DNA from 2 places in the Promicromonospora sp. NPDC050249 genome. Region 1 is predicted to be linked to the other one. Evidence: predicted binding sites of a transcription regulator. Region 1 holds the regulator's gene; the other holds the start of a gene.
What was found. Region 1 encodes LexA, which represses DNA repair genes until DNA is damaged. Its sites were predicted from a motif close to TCGAACANNTGTTCGA; they were not measured.
Positions count from the first base shown of each region.

Region 2: AB0I32_RS00280 (SAV_6107 family HEPN domain-containing protein) is a predicted target of LexA. The motif match lies at 1,719-1,734, and genes of this name have one in related genera.

Region 1 is NZ_JBFAKY010000001.1:211,875-217,702, forward strand. Features, by position in the region: gene AB0I32_RS00945 (DUF5302 domain-containing protein) at 1-143, opposite strand, end outside; gene nrdR (transcriptional regulator NrdR) at 291-761, opposite strand; gene AB0I32_RS00955 (LysM peptidoglycan-binding domain-containing protein) at 881-1,327, opposite strand; gene lexA (transcriptional repressor LexA) at 1,518-2,333, shown strand; gene AB0I32_RS00965 (L-lactate dehydrogenase) at 2,418-3,407, opposite strand; gene AB0I32_RS00970 (ATP-dependent DNA helicase) at 3,418-5,523, opposite strand; gene AB0I32_RS00975 (carbohydrate ABC transporter permease) at 5,557-5,828, opposite strand, start outside.
Region 2 is NZ_JBFAKY010000001.1:65,333-71,160, forward strand. Features, by position in the region: gene AB0I32_RS00275 (DNA polymerase IV) at 1-1,106, opposite strand, end outside; gene AB0I32_RS00280 (SAV_6107 family HEPN domain-containing protein) at 1,213-1,674, opposite strand; gene AB0I32_RS00285 (fused MFS/spermidine synthase) at 1,775-2,782, shown strand; gene AB0I32_RS00290 (cold-shock protein) at 2,882-3,085, opposite strand; gene AB0I32_RS00295 (PAC2 family protein) at 3,419-4,348, opposite strand; gene AB0I32_RS00300 (response regulator) at 4,474-4,893, opposite strand; gene AB0I32_RS00305 (ATP-binding protein) at 4,988-5,828, opposite strand, start outside.

The sequences.
Region 1 (5,828 bases):
GAGGTCCGGCTCCGAGCCGCGTTCTTGCGGTCCAGAGCTTCCTTGAACTTCGCCTTCGCGTCCGTGCTCGGCGCTGTCGCGACCTTGGGCTCTTCAGCGCCCTTGGTCTCGGCCACCTCGGCATTGGGCTTCTCGTCCGTCACACCGATCACCTCCTCTTGTTCCGGGGGTCCCTCGATCGGGTCCGTCGTCGGCCCCAGCCTGCACCACGGCACACCCAGGTGCCAACATTTTTGGATTCCACCCAGGCCGACGCGGCCGACGACCGCGCGACGGGCCGCGCGGACTCCCTACGCCTGAGCGGCCGCCCGCTCGGCGCGCTCCGCACGGAGCGAGGTGATCGCGCTCTCGAAGTCCTCGAGCGAGTCGAACGCCTGGTAGACGCTCGCGAACCGGAGGTAGGCCACCTCGTCGAGCTCACGGAGCGGACCGAGGATGGCAAGGCCCACCTCGTACGCGTCGATCTCCGCGCTGCCGTTGCTCCGCAGGGTCTCCTCGACGCGCTGAGCGAGGATCGCCAGGTCGTCGTCGCTCACCGGGCGCCCCTGGCACGCCTTGCGTACACCCGCGGCGACCTTGTCGCGGCTGAACGGCTCTGTGGCGCCGGAGCGCTTGACCACGGACAGGCTCGCGGTCTCCACGGTGGTGAACCGTCGGTTGCAGTTCGGGCACTGCCGTCGGCGCCGGATCGACAGGCCGTCGTCGGCAGTCCGCGAGTCCACCACACGCGAGTCGGCGTGGCGACAGAACGGGCAGTGCATGCTCACTCCTGCGTGGTCGACCATCGACCGGAGGCCTCCGGTCGCGCCCCGACCGTAAGCGGGCAAACCACCCCCTTGCAACATAGCCGCAACATTCGTCCGCGAATCGAGGCCTTCGGTCACTCCTTGGGTAGGAGCAACAGCTCCCCGACGCGCAGGGTGCCGGTCGACATCTCGTTCAGCTCCTGCAGCCTGCCGACCGCGTGCCGGACGTCCTCGCCAGGCCTCGCGACCTCCTGGGCGAAGCCCCAGAGCGTCTCTCCCGGCTGCACCGCATGCACCCGGACCTCTGTGGGCTCCCCCGGGGAGCTGGCGACCGCCGTCGCCCCCCACGTGACCATCGGTGCGAGCAGGAGCATGGCCAGGAGCACGAGGACCACCCGGCCGCGCCGCGTGAGCCGCAGGCCGGCCAGGCCCAGCCGGTCGGCGAGCGTGCGCCCCTCCGCCGGGGTGTACGCACGGACCGCAGCTGGTCCGGCCGCCGGTGCATACGCCCGGCCATACGACGGCACATACGCCTGTTCATACGTCGGGGTGTACTGCCGCAGCGGGATCACGTCCCCCATGGCCCCTCCTCGAAGAGTGACTGAGCTTCTGTCGTTCATACAAGCGTTCGTCGAACGCCCGTACCATTGTGTAGCACGGGACACCGTCCATGTCGAGACACGCTCGAACATTCGTTTGAGCCGAGCGCGTTTGTGACCTAGAGTGGGTACCGCACAGGAGAACATTTGTCGGAACGGGAGGGGCACGGGCATGACGGGACGGGACGGGACCAGCGACACGAGAGCCGTCGACACGGCAGCCTCCGGCGTCGCCACGCTGGACACGCCAGCCGACAAGGCGGTCGCTGACGTGCACACGATCTCGCCGACAGACCGCCTCACCGAACGGCAGCGCCTCGTGCTGGACACGATCCGGCAGTCGTTCGAGACGCGGGGCTACCCGCCGTCGATGCGTGAGATCGGCGAGGCCGTCGGGCTGGCCAGTCCGTCGAGCGTCAAGCACCAGCTCCAGATGCTCGAGAAGAAGGGCTTCCTGCGTCGCGACCCCAACCGGCCGCGCGCCATGGAGCTCGTGGAGCCGATGGCCGAGCAGGTCGACAAGCCGACGCGCGGCGAGATCCACTGGCCCGAGCCGCGCCGTAGCGGCCAGGTCCACTGGGGCGGCTCGGTGCCCGACGACGCCAGCACTCCCCCGCCGTCATACGTGCCGCTCGTGGGCCGTATCGCTGCCGGTGGCCCCATCCTTGCCGAGCAGGTCGTCGAGGACGTGTTCCCCCTCCCCCGCCAGCTGGTGGGCGACGGCGAGCTGTTCCTCCTCAAGGTCGCCGGCGACTCGATGGTCGACGCAGCGATCTGCGACGGGGACTGGGTGGTCGTGCGGCAGCAGAACGTCGCGGAGCAGGGCGAGATCGTCGCCGCCATGATCGACGGCGAGGCGACGGTCAAGACGTTCAAGCAGACCGACGGTCACGTCTTCCTGCTGCCGCAGAACCCGGCCTACGAGCCCATCCCGGGTGACGAGGCCCAGATCCTGGGCCGCGTGGTCGCCGTACTGCGCAGCCTCTGACGAGACCGCGAAGTAGAGCGCCTGTCCGCCCTGCGCAACGCTTGGCGTGCGTAGGGCGGACAGGCGCTCTACTTCGCGGTGTCGTCAGAAGCCGAATCGCCTCTGCACGGCCCGCACGCTCTCCGCTGAGGCACGAAGGCCGGCCAGCTCGTCGTAGGACATCGGCACCAGCACGTTGTCCGTGACACCCCGCCGGTCCACGAGCGACGGCACGGACAAGCACACGTCGCTGATGCCGTGGTAGTCCTCCAGCAGCGACGACACCGGCATGATCCGGCCCTCGTCGTTGAGCACCGCCTCGATGATGCGGGTAGCAGCCAGGCCGACGGCGTAGTTGGTCGCCCCCTTGCCGGAGATGATCCGGTACGCCGAGTCGACCACCTCGTGGTGCACCTCCGTACGCACCGCCGCGTCGAGCGGCGGGTTGCCGCCCAGCGGCTCCCAGTCGAGCAGCGGCACGCCGCCGATCGACGCCGAGCTCCACAGCGCGATCTCCGAGTCGCCGTGCTCTCCGGCGATGTACGCGTGCACGTTCCCCACCGCCACGCCACAGCGTTCCGCGAGCACCACACGCAGCCGGGAGGAGTCAAGGACCGTGCCGCTGCCGAACATCCGCTCCCGCGGCAGGCCGGAAATCTTGAGCGCCGCGTAGGTCACGACGTCGACCGGGTTGGTCACCAAGACGTACGTGGCGTCCGGCGCGACCTCGACGAGGCCGGGCAGGATGTCGCGCATCAGCCCGATGGTCCCCTCGGCGAGGTCGATCCGGGTCTGCCCGGGCTTCTGCTTCGCCCCCGCGGTCACGACGACGACGTCGGCGTCCGCGCACACTGCGACGTCGTCGGAGCCGATCACCTGCGCCTGGGGCGTGAACATGAGGCCGTGCTGGAGGTCGAGCACCTCCGCCTCGACCTTCGCCCGGTTCACGTCATGCAGGGCGATGGTCCGCGCCGCGCCCCGCGCGAGTGCGGCGAAGGCCAGCGTCGAGCCCACCGCGCCCGCACCCACCACGGCGAGCTTGGTGGTGCGAGCGCCGGAGGACCGTGCGGCCGGGGTGTCCGAGAGGGCTGCCATGCCCCCCAGGCTAGGTGTCGAGCCTCGCCAGCGCGGCACGGACCAGCGCAGAGTCGGTGGTCGGCCAGAACCCGGGCATCGAACGGGTCAGGAACGACGCGTAGCGCGCGGTCGCGAGTCGCGGGTCCAGGACTGCCACCACTCCCCTGTCGTCCATGCTCCGCACGAGGCGCCCGGCACCCTGCGCGAGCAGCAGCGCCGCGTGCTGCGCGGACACCGCCATGAACCCGTTGCCGCCCGCCTGCTCCACGGCCTTGGCGCGTGCCGCCTTGACCGGGTCGTCGGGGCGTGGGAACGGGATGCGGTCGATCAGCACGAGCTGGCACGACGGGCCCGGTACGTCCACGCCCTGCCACAGGGACAGCGTGCCGAACAGGCATGCCTCCGGATCCTCGGCGAACTCGCGCACGAGGGTGGGCAGCTGGTCGTCGCCCTGCGCCAGGATCGGGAAGTCCAGCCGCTCCCGCATGGCCTCCGCCGCGGCGTTCGCGGCACGGCGCGAGGAGAAGAGCCCGAGCGTGCGGCCTCCGGCGGCGGTGATCAGCTCGGCGATCTCGTCGAGCTGCGCCTCCGTCGTCGGCTCCCGGCCGGGTGCCGGGAGGTGCCGGGCGATGTACAGGATGCCCTGGCGCGGGTAGTCGAACGGGCTGCCTGCGTCGAGGCCGTGCCACGGCGGGGCGTCCTCGCCCTTGAGGCCGAGCGTGCCGGCCACAGCGTCGAACGTGCCGCCCAGCGCCAGCGTGGCCGACGTGAAGACGCCCGTCGCCTCGCCCAGCAGGTGCATCCGGATCAGGCCGGCCACGTGCAGCGGCGCCGCGTGCAGCCGCGTCACGTTGTCGGCGAACCCGCCCCAGTTGTTGTCCGGGCGCGAGCACCACAGCACGTCGGCGGTCGTGTCCTGGGAGGCCATACGCTCGGCGGTCTCGAACAGCTGAAGCATGGCGCCCTGGGCCATCTTCAGGCCGGGTTCGGGCTGGCCGGGGGCCTGTCCCTTGCCACCGCCCGCCTCCGGCTTCAGCGTGCTCAGCACCTCACGGGCGGCGTCGCGCACCGCGCCGACCGCCATGCGCAGCTCGTCGGGCAGGCCGCTCGGGAACCGTTCGGCGGGCGCGGTCACCAGCAGCGTCCCGAGCGCCTGGGCAGCGGCGTCCAGGGTGTCGGTGTTGGTGCCCGCATGCCGCCGTGCCAGGCGTGCGGCGTTCTCCACCGAGGCCATGGACAGGTCGACGGTCGCCGAGGACGTGACCCGGTCCGTGAGCTCGTGCGCCTCGTCCACCACCACGACGTCGTGCTCCGGCAGGATGCCCGGGCTGCCCGTGGCCGCGATGCCGAGCATCGCGTGGTTGGTCACCACCACGTCGGCCTCCCGGGAGGCGGCCCGTGCCTTGTCGGGAAAGCATTCGGCGAGCATCGGGCACTTGCCGCCCAGACACTCCATGGCGGTGACCGAGACCTGGCGCCACGCCCGGTCCGGCACGCCCGGCACGAGGTCGTCGCGGTCGCCCGACTCCGTCTCGTTCGCCCACTCGTGCAGGCGGCGGACGTGGTCGGCGAGCGTGGCGCCGTCGTCCCTGCGCCGTCCGCGAGCGCCGCCGGACGCCGCCGGCTCCTCGGTGCGCGGGTGGTCCTCGCCGCCGGGCAGGTCGAACAGGGTGGGCTCGTCGGCGGGGTACCCGCCCCCGACCTTGTGCACGCAGAGGTAGTTGTGCCAGCCCTTGAGCAGGGCGATGCGCGGCTCGCGCGGGAGCTGCGGCGTCACGGCCTTGGCCACGAGCGGCAGGTCGCGCGTGATGACCTGGCGCTGGAGGGCCAGCGTCGCCGTCGAGATGATGACCTTGCTGTCGGCGGCGACCGCGTGTCGGACCGCAGGAACCAGGTAGCCGAGCGACTTTCCGGTGCCGGTACCCGCCTGGACGAGCAGGTGCTCACCCTTCTCGATGGCCTCGCCGACGGCCACGGCCATGCGGTGCTGGCCGTCCCTGCGCCCACCGCCGAGCTCACCGACAGCGAGGTCGAGAAGCTCCTCGACATCGGGGATGTCGGTAGTTGCGGGAGGGGCGTCGGGAAGGCTGGTCACACGTTCGATCCTAGGCCGGACCACCGACATGCACCCCATCTCGTCCACAGGTGCCGGCGGGCGGCCGAGGGGTTATCCCTTGACCGCGCCGCCCAGTCCGGCGCCGCTGAGGAACAGGCGCTGGAAGGCGAGGAAGAGGGCGATCGGCAGCACCGTGGAGATCGCGAGCGCCGCGAGGAACACGTCGAGCTCGAGGTACGGGGCGATGGCGGGCAGCCGGACGGAGAGCGGCTGGTGGGCCGGGTCCGGGAGGACCAGGAGCGGCCAGAGGTAGTCCTTCCAGGCGGCGATGACGGCGAACACCGAGACGACGCCGAGGATGGGCTTCGACATCGGCAGCACGA
Region 2 (5,828 bases), 150 kb from region 1:
GTCGGCTGCTGGGTGGACCCGTCTCTCTGCTGGAGATTTTCACCCCGTACACCGACCAGCCGCACCGGCAGCCCACCCAGATCGACCCCTGCGACGAGCTCCCGAGCGACCAGGTAGATGTCCCGCGCGACGTCGGTGGGGCCCTCCAGTGTCCGCGATCGGGTGAACGTGGCGAAGTCGCTGGACCGGACCTTCACGGACACCGTGCGCGCCATGACGCCCTGGTGCCGCAACCGGGCGGCGACCCGGTCGGACAGCTCGAGCACCCGCCGGCCGACCGCCACGGTGTCGTCCTGGTCGGTGCCGAAGGTGGTCTCGGCCCCGATGCTGTGCTCACGGTGCTCCGGCACGACGGGACGGGGGTCGCGACCCCACGACAGGTCGTGCAGGTGCGCACCGCTCACCCGCCCGACGGCGGTCTGCAGGCTCGCCAGGTCCGTGTGCGCCAGCTCCTCGACCGTGGTGATGCCCCACGCGGCGAGGGCCTTCTCGGTCTTCTCGCCGACACCCCAGAGGGCGCCGACCGGCAGCGTGTGCAGGAAGTCCACCGTGGCCTGGGCGGGCACGAGCATCAGCCCGTCGGGCTTGGAGTGCGTCGAGGCCAGCTTCGCCACGAACTTGTTCCGCGCGATGCCCACCGACGCCGTCAGGCCGTGCTCGGCCTGGATGCGACGGCGCAGCGCGGCCCCGATCACCGTGGGCGGGCCGAGCCGCCGCCGGGCACCGCTCACGTCGAGGAACGCCTCGTCCACGCTGATCTGCTCGACGAGCGGGGTGACCTCCTGGAGCATGCCCATGACCGACCGGGACACGTCGTGGTACAGGGTGTGGTCGGGCTTGATCACGGTGGCCTGGGGACACAGCAGGCGGGCCCGCGTCATCGGCATCGCGGACCGCACACCGTACGCGCGGGCCTCGTAGGTCGCCGCCAGCACGACACCGCGGTCCTGCCCTCCGACGATCACCGGCCGCCCGCGCAGCTCCGGCCGGCGAGCCAGCTCGCACGACGCGAAGAACGCGTCCATGTCCAGGTGCAGCACCGAGCAGCCGGACTCGTCCGATCCCCAGTTGCGTCTCGCTGCCGCTGACCGCGGCCCCTTGCTCACGAACGTGCTCCGTTCTTGCTGTTGCTCAGTGCTTGCTCGGTGACCCGAGAATCGCTCCGAGTGTCGACCAGGCAGGACGCGCCCGCCCCGGTCGCACGTGGGCCTGCTACGACGCCTCGGGCACCAGGGTCAGGCGCTGCGCGGAGAACCCGGCGTGCGGGTCGACGAGCATCGCCACCTCGTCCCGGAAGTCCTCTGCGCACGCGAGCAGCTCGTCGGCCCGGGCAGGCTCCACCTGCTCCGGGCGGCCCGCGTCGACGGCAGCCCGCAGGGGCGCCCCTGCCGCGAAGTAGCCGGACCAGGCCGCCAGCTCCGGCTCGGCGTGCGCGAGCATGTCCCACACCGTCCGCGCGCCGGAACGCGCCGACGGTCGCCCACGGAGCGCCACCACAGCGGCCGCAGAGCGGATCGCCGCGAGGTGCGCATGGACGAACCGGTCGCCCGCGTCTGCCGAACGCGCCGCCTCGGCCAGCTCCGCGTCCGCCTTGCGCAGCAGAGCGCTGACGCCTGGCGGGACCGGCACGAGCATCCGCGCGGACACGACGTCCCGCGCGCTCTGAGAGTGCATGGTGCCCATCTCGAACCTCCGATCGAACCCCTTGTGCGACACTATCGAACATACGTTCTATTCTGTCAAGCGACCCGCTGACCCGGGAGAGACTGTCCTCATGGCCCGCCGCTCCGCCCGACGCAGCCCATCCTCCTCCGCACCACTGACACTCACCGCCGAGCTGCCCGTCGGCCCCGTGCCGATCAGCACCGGCACCGCAGAGGTGGTCCGCGACCCCGACTTCCCGCAGCGGGTGACGCTGCACGTCAACGGCGTGCCGAGCTCCAGCCTCGACCTGTCGGACCCGGGATTCCTCGACTTCGAGTACATGCAGCAGATGGCCGCCTTCGTCGCCCTGCTGCCGCCGGGACCGCTCAAGGTGCTGCATCTCGGCGCCGCCGGCAGCGCGTTCGCCAGGCACGTGGAGCACGAACGGCCGGGCTCCCGCCAGCTCGGCGTCGACCTCGACGCCCGGCTCCTCGAGCTCGTCCGCGAGTGGTTCGCCCTGCCGCGCTCACCCCTGCTGCGGCTGCGCGCGGACGACGCCGGGCGGGCACTCGCGTCCGCCCGCGACGCGTCCTACGACGTGGTGGTCCGTGACGTCTTCGCCGGGGACCGCACGCCCGCGCACCTCGTGGGCACCGGGTTCGCCGCCGAGGCGCACCGCGTGCTCCGCCCGGGCGGCGTCCTGCTGGTCAACTGTGCCGACAAGCCGCCCCTGACCACCGCCCGCCGCGAGGTCGCGAGCCTCGCCAAGGCCTTCGGGCCGGACGCCGCCTCCTCCGGCCGGCTCGCCGCCGTCGCCGAGCCCGCGATCCTCAAGGGCCGCCGCTACGGCAACCTGGTCCTCGCCGCCGTCCGGGAGCTGCCGAAGGACCCTCCGGCGGCCCGGCACGACCCGACCGGCCACGACCCGGCCCGCCACGACGGAGAGCCGCACAACGCCCCTCAGGGCGCCGCAGAGGCCCGCGCAGGGCACGACGCCGACGCCGTGCGGCCGGACCTGCGTGAGGCCCGTCTGGGGCGCACCCTGCGTACGCTCGCGGTGCCGGCCACCCTGCTCGTGGGCGACGACGCCACCGCGTTCGCCGGCACGGCGGCACCGCTGGAGACCGCCGCGCCCTGACCTGGGCGCCCGACCGGGACACGGACCCGGACGCGGCCCCGACCCGGACCCGGACGCGAAAAGGCCGCCACCCGAGGGCGGCGGCCTTTCACAGATACCTCAGAGCGGAACGACTGCTTCCGCCTGCGGACCCTTGGGACCCTGGGTGATCTCGAACTCGACCCGCTGGGCCTCCTCGAGAGACCGGTACCCGTTGGACTGGATCGCGGAGTAGTGGACGAAGACGTCGGCGCCGCCGCCGTCCTGGGCGATGAACCCGAAGCCCTTTTCCGCGTTGAACCACTTCACAGAACCCTGCGCCATGCTGTCCTTCGACCTTCCGTCCGGGAACCGACGGCGGGCCCGTTGCCCACCCCCGTGCCGCAATGCTTTCCCCGCTTGCTCACGACACGGCGGACGTGGCGTTGGTACGTCACTGCAACGTGCGCCAGTGTGGCACGTACCCTTCAAATGTGCCACGGAACAGGCACATTTCTGCCGCAGCTATGACACACCGGGCTCGGTATGCAGCGTTCGAACGAGGCTGGTGTGCGCCTCTGCCTCCGGCTCAGGCGTCCGCTGTGCGGCTCAGGCCCGCGGTTCCGCGGGGGGCGCGCAAGCTCTTGCTCGGCGCGCACCCCACGCGGGATTCCCGGATCAGTCGCCGTTCTGCTGTGCGAGGAACCGCTCGAACTCCGCGCCGAGCTCCTCCGCGCTGGGGATCGGCGTGGTCTCCGCGAGGAGGCTCGGGCGACCCACGGAACGCGCGAAGGCGTCGTACTGCTCCTCCAGCGCCTTCACCACCGCCGCGATCTCGGCCGAGTCGGCGACCTGCTTCTCCACCTCGATCTTCGCGTCGGTGGCTGCCTCTTCCAGCTTGGGGATCGCCAGGTCGAGCCCGGTGGCCCGCTCCGTGTGGTGCAGCGCCACCACGGTCGCCGGCGGGTACTGCGCCTGGGAGAGGTAGTGCGGCACGTGGACCGTGAAGCCCATCGCGTCGTACCCCGCCTCGCCGAGCCGGTACTCCAGCAACGCGGCCAGCGAGCCCGGCACCTTCACGCTGCCGAACCACGACGTGTAGTCCTCGACGAGGGCCGGCCGCGTCGCGTGCGCGGTCAGGGACAGCGGGCGAGTGTGGGGCAGGCCCATCGGGATGCCCTGGATACCGACGACGAGGCTGACCCCGAAACGCTCGACCAGCTGGATCACGCCGGCCACCACACGCTCCCACTGCAGGTCAGGCTCCGCGCCGTGCATGAGCAGGAAGCCGGTGCCCTCCGCGTCGGTCACGTGGTCGATCGCGAGGTAGGGGGCCTGGTAGTCCGACCAGCGGTCGGAGTCGAAGGTCATGGTGGCCCGCTTGGAGCGGTAGTCGAGCAGCTGGTCGACGTCGAACGTCACCAGGCGCTCGACACGGAACTCGTCGACGAGGTGCTCGACGGCGAGGTCGCCCGCGCTGCCTGCGTCCACGAACCCGCGGACCGCGTGCAGCAGAACAGGTCCGTCGGTGCTTCCGGGCACGCTGCGACCCAGCGTGCGCTCGACCGCTGCTTCGTCGACGTCGTAGATGCCCTGGGGGTCAAGCACGTGCGCTCCCTCGCTCGTCGGAGTGGTTCGGCGATCACCCGGACATACCGTCCGGATGCTCTGCTGAGGTCCAACGCCGCGACGGCCCCGTGTCTTCCCGTTACGCCCTCAGCGTCGCAGGAACCTTACCGACCGGGCAGCCGCACCACGGAGACGAAGAAATCGTCGATCTGGCGGACCACGTCGATGAAGCGGTCGAAGTCCACGGGCTTGGTGACGTACGCGTTGGCGTGCAGCGAGTACGAGCCGACGACGTCCTCCTGCGCGTCCGACGTGGTCAGCACCACCACGGGGATGTGCCGCAGCATCGGGTCACCCTTCGCGACCGCGAGCACCTCCATGCCGTCCATCTTCGGCAGGTTGAGGTCCAGCAGCACCAGGTCCGGCGTCGGAGCCTTGGCGTACTGCCCCTGCTTGCGCAGGAACTCGAGCGCGCTGACGCCGTCACCGACCACCGAGACGTTGTTGGGCACGCGGTGGTCCTCGAACGCCTCCCGGGTCATCAGGACGTCGCCCGGGTCGTCCTCCACCAGGAGGATCTCCATCACCTTGTGACCGCTCACGCCCGTACCTGTCCCCTGGATTCGGCAACAACGGGACCCGTCGTCGCGACCCGCCGTCGGCCCTGGTCAGGCCGCCTCATCCGAGCGTAGTCGACTGCGCACGTTCGGTCGAAAGGCGCCCTCCGCCAGGCTGCCCCTGCCGCCTGGCGAGGGTGAACCGCACGATGGTGCCGCCCCCGGCCGCCGGTTCGATCCAGATCCGGCCCTTGTGGTACTCGACGATGCGTTTCACCAGCGAGAGGCCGATGCCGGTGCCCGCGTACTCGTCACGCGGGTGCAGCCGCTGGAAGATGATGAAGACCCGCTCCGCGTACTGGGCGTCGATGCCTATGCCGTTGTCCACGACGGAGATCTCCCAGTGCGCGCGCATGCTGCGCACCTCGATGCGCACCTGGGGCGCCCGCTCGGGGTCGCGGAACTTCAGCGAGTTGCCCACCAGGTTCACGAACAGCTGCTGCAGCAGCGCCCGCTCACCGTGCACGACGGGCATCGGGTCGTGGACGATCTCGGCCTGCGTCTCCACCACCCGCTCGGAGAGCTCGGAGAGCGCGCCGGCGAGCACCAACTCGAGCTCCACGTCCTCGCGCGGCACCCCGGTCCGGCCCACCCGCGAGAAGCTCAGCAGGTCCTGGATGAGGCGCTGCATGCGCTTGGCGCCGTCCACCGCGAACTCGATGTACTGGTCGGCGCGGTCGTCGAGCGAGCCGCCGTACCGCTTCTGCAGGAGCTGGGTGAAGCTCGCGACCTTGCGCAAGGGCTCCTGCAGGTCGTGCGAGGCCACGTAGGCGAACTGCTCGAGGTCGCGGTTGGACCGCTCGAGCTCGCGCGCCTGCTCGCTGAGCAGGCCGTGCGCGTTCTCGACCTCCTGGTGCGACAGCCGGATCTCCTCCACCTGGTGCACGAGCTCGCGGCGCATC